2 linked regions of the Undibacterium parvum genome follow. The protein of the gene in region 2 interacts with the protein of the main gene of each other region in a pairwise test. Links are inferred from orthologs where the notes say so. Each region holds a gene or a part of one and is shown on either strand. Other genes may lie near its edges.

The links.
Region 1: the proteins of purT (region 2) and EJN92_RS13310 interact in binary tests that used the Escherichia coli proteins (3 or more experiments, as listed by UniProt). The link is inferred for Undibacterium parvum from one-to-one orthologs.

What each region holds. Positions count from the first base shown.
Region 1 is NZ_CP034464.1:3,044,983-3,048,525, forward strand. What follows is about bases 1-2,841. They hold EJN92_RS13310 (polyprenyl synthetase family protein), read right to left. Parts: upstream 1,949-2,841; coding sequence 1,052-1,948; downstream 1-1,051. Other genes in these bases: dxs (1-deoxy-D-xylulose-5-phosphate synthase), read right to left, coding at 1-1,048; EJN92_RS13315 (exodeoxyribonuclease VII small subunit), read right to left, coding at 1,945-2,199; EJN92_RS13320 (DUF1631 family protein), read left to right, coding at 2,696-2,841. Also shown: more of EJN92_RS13320, read left to right, coding at 2,842-3,543.
Region 2 is NZ_CP034464.1:3,734,972-3,741,307, forward strand. Bases 3,468-6,336 are described here. They hold purT (formate-dependent phosphoribosylglycinamide formyltransferase), read right to left. Parts: upstream 5,575-6,336; coding sequence 4,360-5,574; downstream 3,468-4,359. Other genes in these bases: nadB (L-aspartate oxidase), read right to left, coding at 3,468-4,233; EJN92_RS16340 (HU family DNA-binding protein), read left to right, coding at 5,872-6,144. In the rest of the region: EJN92_RS16315 (DUF3443 domain-containing protein), read left to right, coding at 1-231; quinolinate synthase NadA, read left to right, coding at 394-1,533; nadC (carboxylating nicotinate-nucleotide diphosphorylase), read left to right, coding at 1,610-2,476; more of nadB, read right to left, coding at 2,629-3,467. UniProt on the Escherichia coli protein: Involved in the de novo purine biosynthesis. Catalyzes the transfer of formate to 5-phospho-ribosyl-glycinamide (GAR), producing 5-phospho-ribosyl-N-formylglycinamide (FGAR). Formate is provided by PurU via hydrolysis of 10-formyl-tetrahydrofolate.

The DNA.
Region 1 (3,543 bases), 690 kb from region 2 along the record:
CGACCATGCCCGAGCCTTCGCGCATGGCCGGCGTGATGCCTACCAGTTTGCTGTCTTGCGCTGCCATGTCGCACAACCATTTGCCGAATACCTGGGTGTAGGTTTGCTTGGCCGGTGTACTGGCCGGTTTGATGCCTTCGGCGGGATTGAACTTGCCGGGGCCGTGATACAAAATAGGATCGGCTTCCGCCAGTTTGTAGCCCTGACCTTTTTTGGTTACCACGTGCAAAAATTGCGGACCCTTGAGGTTTTTAATGTTTTGCAGGGTAGGGATCAGCGAATCGAGATCATGGCCGTCGATAGGGCCGATATAGTTGAAGCCAAATTCTTCAAACATGGTGGCCGGGACTATCATGCCCTTGGCATGTTCTTCAAAGCGCTTCGCCAGTTCCAGTACCGGCGAAGGCAAGACCGACTTGCCGACATTGCGCGCGGCGGCGTAAAACTTGCCCGACATCAGGCGTGCCAGATGGCGATTTAAGGCCCCTACCGGCGGCGAGATCGACATGTCGTTGTCGTTAAGTACCACCAGCATATTGATGTCGTCATAGACACCTGCATTGTTCATGGCTTCAAACACCATGCCGGCGGTCATGGAACCATCGCCGATGATCGCCACCGAATGACGGCTCTCACCCTTGGTTTTGGCGGCCAGCGCCATTCCTAAGGCAGCCGAAATCGAGGTCGAGGAGTGACCTACGCCGAAGGTATCGTAAGGACTTTCTGCGCGGCGCGGAAAGCCGGAAACGCCTTCGTATTGACGCAAGCTGTGCATCTGATCGCGCCGGCCAGTCAGAATTTTATGCGGGTAAGTTTGATGGCCGACATCCCACACTAGACGGTCTTCCGGCGTATTAAAGACATAGTGCAGGGCGATCGTCAGCTCTACCGTACCCAGATTTGAAGATAGGTGGCCGCCGGTCTTGGAGACCGAGTCGATCACGAAATCTCGTAGCTCGTCGGCCAGCGGTGGCAATTGCGCGCGCGTCAGTTTGCGCAGATCGGCCGGAGTATTGATATTTTGGAGTAAATTAGTCTGGAGTGTCATAGCTTAAGCTTTCCGCTGCACGATCAGATCTGCCAGCTCGCGCAGTAGCTGAGCTTTTTCGCCAAATGGCAATAAGGCCTGATGCGCATCACGGCAGAGTTTGTCCGCTAGCGCACGGGAGGCGTCTAATCCCAGGAGTGAAACATAGGTAGGTTTATTATCGGCCGCATCTTTGCCTGCGGTTTTTCCCAAGGTTGCCGAATCTGCGGTGGCATCTAAAACGTCATCGACTACCTGAAACGCCAGACCGATGGCCGCGGAATACACGTCTAGTGCGCTTACTTCGCTTGTGGACAGGGTTTTGCCGCTCATCGCACCCATCAAGACCGAGGCGCGTAACAGTGCTCCAGTTTTTAGTCTGTGCATATGCTCTAGTTCTTCCACGTTCAGCGCCAAACCGACACTGGCAAGGTCGATCGCCTGGCCACCGCACATGCCGCGCGAGCCGGCCGCTGTTGCCAGTAATTGCAGCATCGGTAATTTAACCTCGGCACTGGCATCACCTTCCGCCAAGACCAGGAAGGCCTGTGCTTGCAAGGCATCGCCGACCAAGAGCGCGGTGGGCTCATCGTACTTGATGTGTACTGTCGGCTTGCCACGGCGCAGTGCATCGTCATCCATGCAGGGCATGTCGTCATGCACTAGCGAGTAAGCATGGATCATTTCTAAAGCCGCTGCAGCACGCGTGAGTAAGTGCAGCGGCGCATCGAATAGGCGACCGGCGGCATATACCAAGAGCGGGCGCACCCGTTTTCCGCCATCTAAGGCGGCATAGCGCATCGCTTCATGTAAGCGGGTCGGCAATGTGGTGCTGGCAGGAAGCAAATCTGCCAGAGCGATTTCAAATTCGACTTGCGTCGTTTTCATCCACGTCTGGAATTCCGCCAGTTGCGTGCTCATGCTTGAACCTCTTGGCTGTCGTCACTGGCGTAGGGTTTGAGTAAGCCGGCGTCCAGTACCTTGACTTGCTGCTCCACTTTATTGAGTTGATCCGCACAATACTTAATGAGTTCAGAACCCCTTTGATAGGCGCTGACCGAGGCCTCCAGCGCTAAATCGCCAGCTTCCATTTGCGCGACCAACTCGGATAGCTCGGCCATGGCATTTTCAAATGATGCCGGTGCGCTAGTGATGGGTAATTTTTTTGACATAATCGCTTGCAGGTGAAAAAGGAGTTCAACCCTGCATTTTAGAGCAAAGCTATTCCTGCGTGTGGAGTAATCAATCAGATCCTTAGATTGACATCATCAAGCAGAAATTTAGAGGGGAATTCTTGGGAATTCATGTTCGTGTAGCAATTTTCGCTTAGGATAGCGAATTTACTCTTGTTATGTGGCGCTTATAGGGAGAGTGTTTTTCTCTTGATATTTTTTGTATTGTGCTAAAAATATGTTTCCACTAGGCTTTACAAGTGGTTACACTTCTTGGCTTTTTGCATCAGGGCAATACAGCGATAATACTTAAAATAGTGCTGTAAAGAAGTGAAAATTGTGATACAAGCGTTTCCATGTGGAAATTATTCGTATATAGTAAAGTCAAATTCGAGAAACCCGTTTTGCGTAGTATAGTAAAGCTGTAAGCTAATTGATTTTAAAGGCAATTTTGTAAATTAATCATCGTTGCAAGTAAGCGTGAAGAAGTGTCATTATGTTACCGACCTCAACTAAAAAACCGAGTGGTATCTCAGCTGAAATTCATCCGCGAGTGTTAAAGACACCGGCGGAAATTTGGCACGTCTTGATGCAACAGGCAACGCATATGACAGTCGCGCAAATCGATGCGTTTTTAGCTAGATTGGCGAACGCCTTACTGGCAGCCTCAGAGCAATCGAATGATTCTAAAGAAGCTAGCCTGAGTTTTCACGCAGGCCAGTTACTTAAACAAAATGGCTACTCTTTTTATTACCTTGCTTCGGCGGCAATAGAAGCGAATTTTCGTAAAGAGATAGAGGCCTTACAAACCAAGACAGAATCTTTGCTTAACCAGCCAGATGTTGCCTTGACTTTGATCAGCTACGAAGAAATGGATACCAAGCTGGCCTTAGCGCGGGTAAGTCGAACCCTAGAGTTAGGCTGTGCTGAGGAGCTCACTGCGCTGAATATGCGACTGGCAAAATTAATGGACTGTGATAGCGTCGGAATTGCGCAAAATCCATTTCGTCCAGATATTTTCCTAAAGACCATGCAAGCCGTCTGGTGTGAATTCATCCCCGACTCCGCTGCTCATCATTTAATTTTCTCCTTGCTACGTACCGACATCCTGTTTGAGTTGGCACCCATCTATCGCGCGCTCAATGAAACTTTGGTAAGTCAGGGTATTTTGCCTGATTTGCAGGAATCGTATCGCGTCAAGAAAACCACCAGCAGTGTAAAGGCCAAAGTCGATAGCGAAACTGAAACTGAAGCTGAAGCAGAAACTGAGACTCTAAATAGTCATGTCGCGCAAAAGCTGAGGAAATATTTTTCGGCCAACCAAGCCCTACATTCCGGCTCCGA
Region 2 (6,336 bases):
TCATTTGATTCGCGTACTTCTGGAATCGTTAACTTTCGGCTAGAGGCAACTGATGGTTTGAACTCGGGTACGATAGCCGCGCACATCGGTGGTGCAGGCAGTGGGTTTTCCGGGAGTTTTAATAGTAATAGCTTCGATTGGGGCTTGCCATTCTTTTTTGGCCGAAGGGTTTTTGTCGCCATAAAAGATGCCAACACGGCTTATGGCAAAGGCCCATATTGGGCGTATTAAAATAACTTCATGCCTAGTTGTTCCCAAATTGATTGATAGCGGAATTAGCCTTGACTGGCGCTAGCAATTCAGCGAAAAACCCTGCCGTTCTGCAGCTATTCTGCACCTACCTAGGTGCAGTTTTTTTGTTTACTGATAAACTGACGTTTTTCCCCTTTGAGAATGCAGATGGAAGCGACCAAAGTTATAGAATTCGAGCTGCCGCAGATGGATGTGGGCAGTAGTTGCACCGCGGCTGCCTGGGCGCGTGTGCCTGATGCGCCCAGTGCGGCCGAAAAGCTGCGATTAAAAACGCGCATCAAGCAATTACTGCATGAAAAAAAAGCCGTCCTGGTAGCGCATTATTATGTGGATGCAGAGTTGCAGGATTTGGCAGAAGAAACCGGAGGCTGCGTTTCCGATTCTTTAGAGATGGCCAGATTCGGGCGTGATCACGCCGCCCAGACTTTGATCGTGGCGGGTGTGAAGTTTATGGGGGAAACTGCCAAGATACTCAGCCCTGAAAAAACCATCTTGATGCCCGATCTGGATGCTACGTGCTCGCTCGATCTGGGTTGCCCCTCGGATGAGTTTGCTGCATTCTGCGATGCCCACCCTGATCGCACTGTGGTGGTGTATGCCAATACCAGCGCGGCTGTGAAAGCACGTGCCGATTGGATGGTGACCTCTAGTATCGGTCTCGACATCGTGGCGCACTTACATGCGCAAGGTAAAAAAATCCTGTGGGCGCCGGATAAGCATCTGGGCGGCTATATTCAGCAAAAAACCGGCGCCGATATGTTGTTGTGGCAGGGCTCATGTCTGGTGCATGATGAATTTAAGGGTGTGGAGTTGGATCTACTCAAGGCCGAGTATCCGCATGCAAAAATTTTGGTGCATCCAGAGTCGCCCGCCGCAGTGGTGGCGTTGGCCGATATGGTGGGATCGACTTCGCAAATGATACATGCGGCCATGACGATGGATGCACAAGAATTTATTGTCGCCACCGATAACGGCATCTTGCACAAAATGCAGATGGCAGCACCAGACAAGCGCTTCATCGTCGCCCCTACGGCAGGCAATAGTGCCACTTGTAAGAGTTGCGCGCATTGCCCATGGATGGCAATGAATGGCTTGGCGAATCTATTGTATGCATTGGAAACAGGTAGTGGCGAAATCATTGTCGATCCTAGCGTCGGGAAAAAAGCCAAATTGTGCATCGATCGTATGCTCGATTTTGCAGCGGCAAAAAAAGCCAATGTGCGCCCAAGTTCTGACCTGGCGCAGGAGCAAAAACTTTTTTCAGGAATAGGCCCGGCATAATGCGGGTGACGCATAGCGTGGCCACGCTATGCGTAAAGAAACGAATAGAGAAATGAGTCAATCAATGAGTCAATCAATGAGTAGTAATTTAAAGAATAATTTCGCACCCTTCGACCTTGATCTGCACACGGCTTTTCAGCGCAACGTGGCCATCGCTTTGGACGAAGATATTGGCGCTGCCGATTTGACTGGCTTGTTGGTTCCTGATGCGCAGCGTGTGCAGGCACAGGTAATTGTCAGAGAGTCTGCCATTCTCTGTGGTGCGCCCTGGTTTGATGCCGTCATGGCGACTTTGGATGCGTCTATTAGCGTGGATTGGCAGTATGCCGAAGGTGATTTGATGCGCGCCGATACGGTGGTGTGCAAAATCGTCGCGCCGGCGCGCGCCTTACTTACGGCTGAGCGCAGTGCCTTGAATTTTTTACAGATGTTGTCAGCCGTGGCAACGGCCACCCATCGTTACGTGGAGATTACTAAGGGTAGCTCTGCCGCGATACTCGATACACGTAAAACTTTGCCGGGTCTGCGATTGGCGCAAAAATATGCGGTGCGGGTAGGTGGCGGCAAGAATCAAAGGCTGGCTCTGTACGACGGTATTTTGATTAAAGAAAATCATATTGCAGCCGCTGGCGGTATAGAACTGGCTTTGCGCGCAGCTAAGTCTCTTAATGCTGGCGTGACGATACAGATAGAAGTAGAGACTATAGAGCAGTTGCAGCAAGCTTTGCATGCCGGGGCTGTTTCGATTTTATTAGATAATTTCAGTACCGATATGATGCGCGCTGCGGTCGATTTAAATGCCGGCCGCGCCTTGCTGGAGGCTTCCGGCGGAGTCGATATGAGCAGCGTTGCAGTGATAGCGCAAACTGGTGTTGATCGCATTTCTATCGGCAGTCTGACCAAGGATATTCGAGCGATTGATTACTCTTTGCGGATTATCTGAGTTTGATGCAGTGATTGCTTCCGCCTTATTCACGCTAGAAATTAAATAGGGCATAGGCCGCTTGCGCAGTATCCATGCGGGTTGCGAGCCAGATAGGCTGGTAACCCGCATGGATACTGGGCGCTGGCGTTGCCACCTTCAAAAAGTCTAAATTATTTCTTGCGCTTAGGTGATAGCACCGTCGCCAGTGCTTTTGGCATGGTATCGGGATAGTCGCGGCTAAAATGTAAGCCTCGGCTTTCGCGCCGTGACAACGCGCTATTGACGATCAGCGAAGCGACTTCGACCAGATTACGCAGCTCTAATAGATTATTGCTGATGCGGAAATTAGCGTAATACTCGTCGATCTCCTCCTTGAGCAATTTAATGCGGTGCTTGGCGCGCTCCAGGCGTTTGGTGGTGCGCACTATGCCTACGTAATTCCACATGAAGCGGCGCAACTCGTCCCAATTATGGGCAATCACCACTTCTTCATCGGCATCCGAAACGCGGCTTTCATCCCAGTCGGGCAAGTAGGGCAGGGCCACCAGTTCTTGCTCGGCGATGTGCAAGGCGGCAGCCTTACCAATTACCAGACATTCAAGCAGAGAGTTACTGGCTAGGCGGTTAGCGCCGTGCAGCCCGGTGTAGGCGGTTTCACCGACCGCGTACAAACCAGGCAAATCGGTACGACCGGCGGTGTCGGTAACGATACCACCACAGGTGAAATGTACCGCTGGTACCACGGGTATCGGCTGCTTGGTAATGTCTATGCCCAATTCCAGGCAGCGCGCATAGATGGTGGGGAAGTGTTCTTTTAAAAATTCGGGGCTCTTGTGGCTGATGTCTAGTTCTACATAATCCAGACCGCGTTTCTTCATCTCGAAATCGATGGCTCTGGCGACCACATCGCGCGGTGCTAACTCGACCCGTTCATCGTGTTCCAGCATGAAGCGTGAACCCGCTGCATGGCCTGCTTCTGGTGGTAATTTTAAATGGCCGCCTTCACCGCGCACCGCCTCGGTAATTAAGAAGGATTTGGCGTAAGGGTGATACAGGCAAGTCGGGTGGAATTGCATGAACTCCATATTCGCAACGCGGCATCCAGCGCGCCACGCCATCGCGATGCCGTCGCCGGTGGCTGTGTCAGGATTGGTGGTGTACAGATAGACTTTACCGGCACCACCCGTTGCCATCACCGTGTGCTGCGCGCTGAAGGTGTGAACTTCACCACTTTTAACATCTTGTACGTACAAACCTAAGCAGCGCGGTGGCAGGCTGTTGTCACCGATTTTTGTCGAGGTGATGACGTCGATTGCGTAGTGGTGCTCAAATAAACTGATGTTGGGGTGATTGCGTACTTGCTGCTCTAAGGTGGTTTGCACCGCGTGGCCGGTGGCGTCGGCCGCATGGATGATGCGACGCTGGCTGTGCCCACCCTCTCGCGTCAAATGAAAACCAAGTTCAGCCTCGTCGTCACGCGTAAACGGTACGCCTTGATCTATCAGCCAATCGATCGCTTCACGACCATGTTCTATGATGTAGCGGGTGGCGGTTTCATCGCACAAGCCACCGCCTGCGATCAGGGTGTCGGAAATATGCTGTTCGTGACTATCTCCCGAGTCCAGTACTGCAGCGATTCCGCCTTGTGCCCAGTCACTGGCACCATCTAATAAAGTACGCTTTGAAATCACCGCAACTTTGCGGGTCTTTGCTAAATGCAGTGCCACTGATAAACCGGCTAAGCCACTACCCACAATTGCTACATCAAATTTCATCATAAAACAGGCCGTAAAAATTAATCGTTAATTCCGCGTCGGAAGCTGAACTATAGGTGATATTGAGGCGCGCGTTTGTTATTGACCGATTTTCTCGCCGCAATATCGACTTACATAGACTCAGGCTTATTCAGTCACGATCACTGGCTTTACTTTGGCGGCAGCCTGTTTCGCCAAATTTCGTGCGGTATCGGTGTCTTTGGCTCGGGCCAATGCGACCCCCATGCGGCGACGAGTGAAAGACTCAGGTTTTCCAAACAGGCGGATATCCACTCCCGGTGTTTGCAAGGCTTCGGCTACACCTTCAAATGCTATCCCCGCGTGTTCGTGCTGACCATAAATCACCGCCGATGCTGCTGGCGTATGCAGTGAGACATCGACAGGCAAACCTAAAATAGCTTTTGCGTGCAGTTCAAATTCGCTTTGATATTGGCTAGCCATGGTGACCATGCCAGTGTCGTGAGGGCGCGGGCTTACTTCGGAAAACCAAACCATTTCGTCTTTGACGAATAGCTCAACGCCGAACAATCCTAATCCACCCAAATCATCGGTGACTTTTTTAGAAATCTCACGGGCGCGCTCCAAGGCGCGTGCATGCATCACTTGCGGTTGCCATGATTCGACGTAATCCCCCTGTACTTGCACATGTCCGATAGGTTCGCAAAAATGAGTTTCGACCTGACCATTTTTTCCTATGGCGCGCACCGTCAGTTGTGTGATTTCATAGTCGAAATCGACGAAGCCCTCAACGATAACGCGACCGGCATTGACGCGTCCGCCGGAAGCTGCGTAATCCCAGGCGGCTTGAACTTCGCCTGCATGATCGATCTTGGATTGCCCTTTGCCGGACGAAGACATGACAGGCTTAATGATGCACGGGAAGCCTATTTCAGCGCAGGCCTCTTGCAACTCTTGCAGATTATCGGCAAAGCGGTAAGCCGAGGTTGGCAGGCTCAAAGTTTCTGCCGCCAGTCTGCGTATGCCTTCCCGGTTCATTGTCAGCCAGGCTGCGCGCGCGGTTGGAATGACGCGAACTTTGCCCGCAGTTTCTAGTTCAACTAAGGTGGCGGTGGCGATTGCTTCAATTTCAGGTACCACCAGATCAGGTTTTTCCAGCGCGATTAGTTGCGCCAGTGCTGCACCATCGGTCATGTCTATCACGTGCGCGCGATGCGCCACTTGATGGCCGGGCGCATTTGGGTAGCGATCAACGGCGATCACTTCGACACCGAGTCGCTGTAGAGAAATGATCACTTCTTTGCCGAGTTCACCGGACCCAAGTAGCATTACCTTGGTGGCGGTTGGGGAGAGAGGTGTGCCAAGTCGTTTAATTGTATTCATTGTGTGATGCGAAGTGAAAATAAAGGGATATCTTAAAATGCGCTGATCCGCCGCCAGCCGAAATAAGGCAGTGAACTTTTTGGCGCGCTGAGGTGATCTAATTAATTCAAATTATACTTTCGATTTATCGCCGATAATGTCCTTGAAGTGCAAAGAAACTATGTAAAACACTTGACACGGTGCTTTACTGCTTGATCTAATGCCGCATGCAGATTTTCTGCGGACCGTGATAGATGGACGACCAACAAGGCATACGAAGACATCGTTGCGACGTTAAACTTTTGTGAGGGGGCGTAAGTGAATAAAACAGAATTAATCGATCATATTGCGAAAACAGCCGACATTTCTAAGGCTGCGTCAGCGCGCGCTTTGGATGCTTTGATCGGTGCAGTAAAAGTAACTTTGAAAAAAGGTAACACGGTAACTCTGGTTGGATTCGGGACCTTCTCCGTCGGCAAGCGTGCCGCTAGAACTGGTCGTAATCCACGTACCGGTGAAGCAATTAAAATCAAAGCAGCCAAGGTTCCTAAATTTAAACCTGGCAAAGCTTTGAAAGATGCTGTAAACTAATGGACTTCGTGGCGCGGTGACAAGCGCTGCAATGTTGTTCGTGTGTGTGATGGGGCGCTTAGCTCAGTTGGTAGAGCGGAGCCCTTACAAGGCTTAGGTCGGGAGTTCGAGCCTCTCAGCGCCCACCATAACACTGATAACATAGAGTAGTAAATTAGGAGTGGTAGTTCAGCTGGTTAGAATACCGGCCTG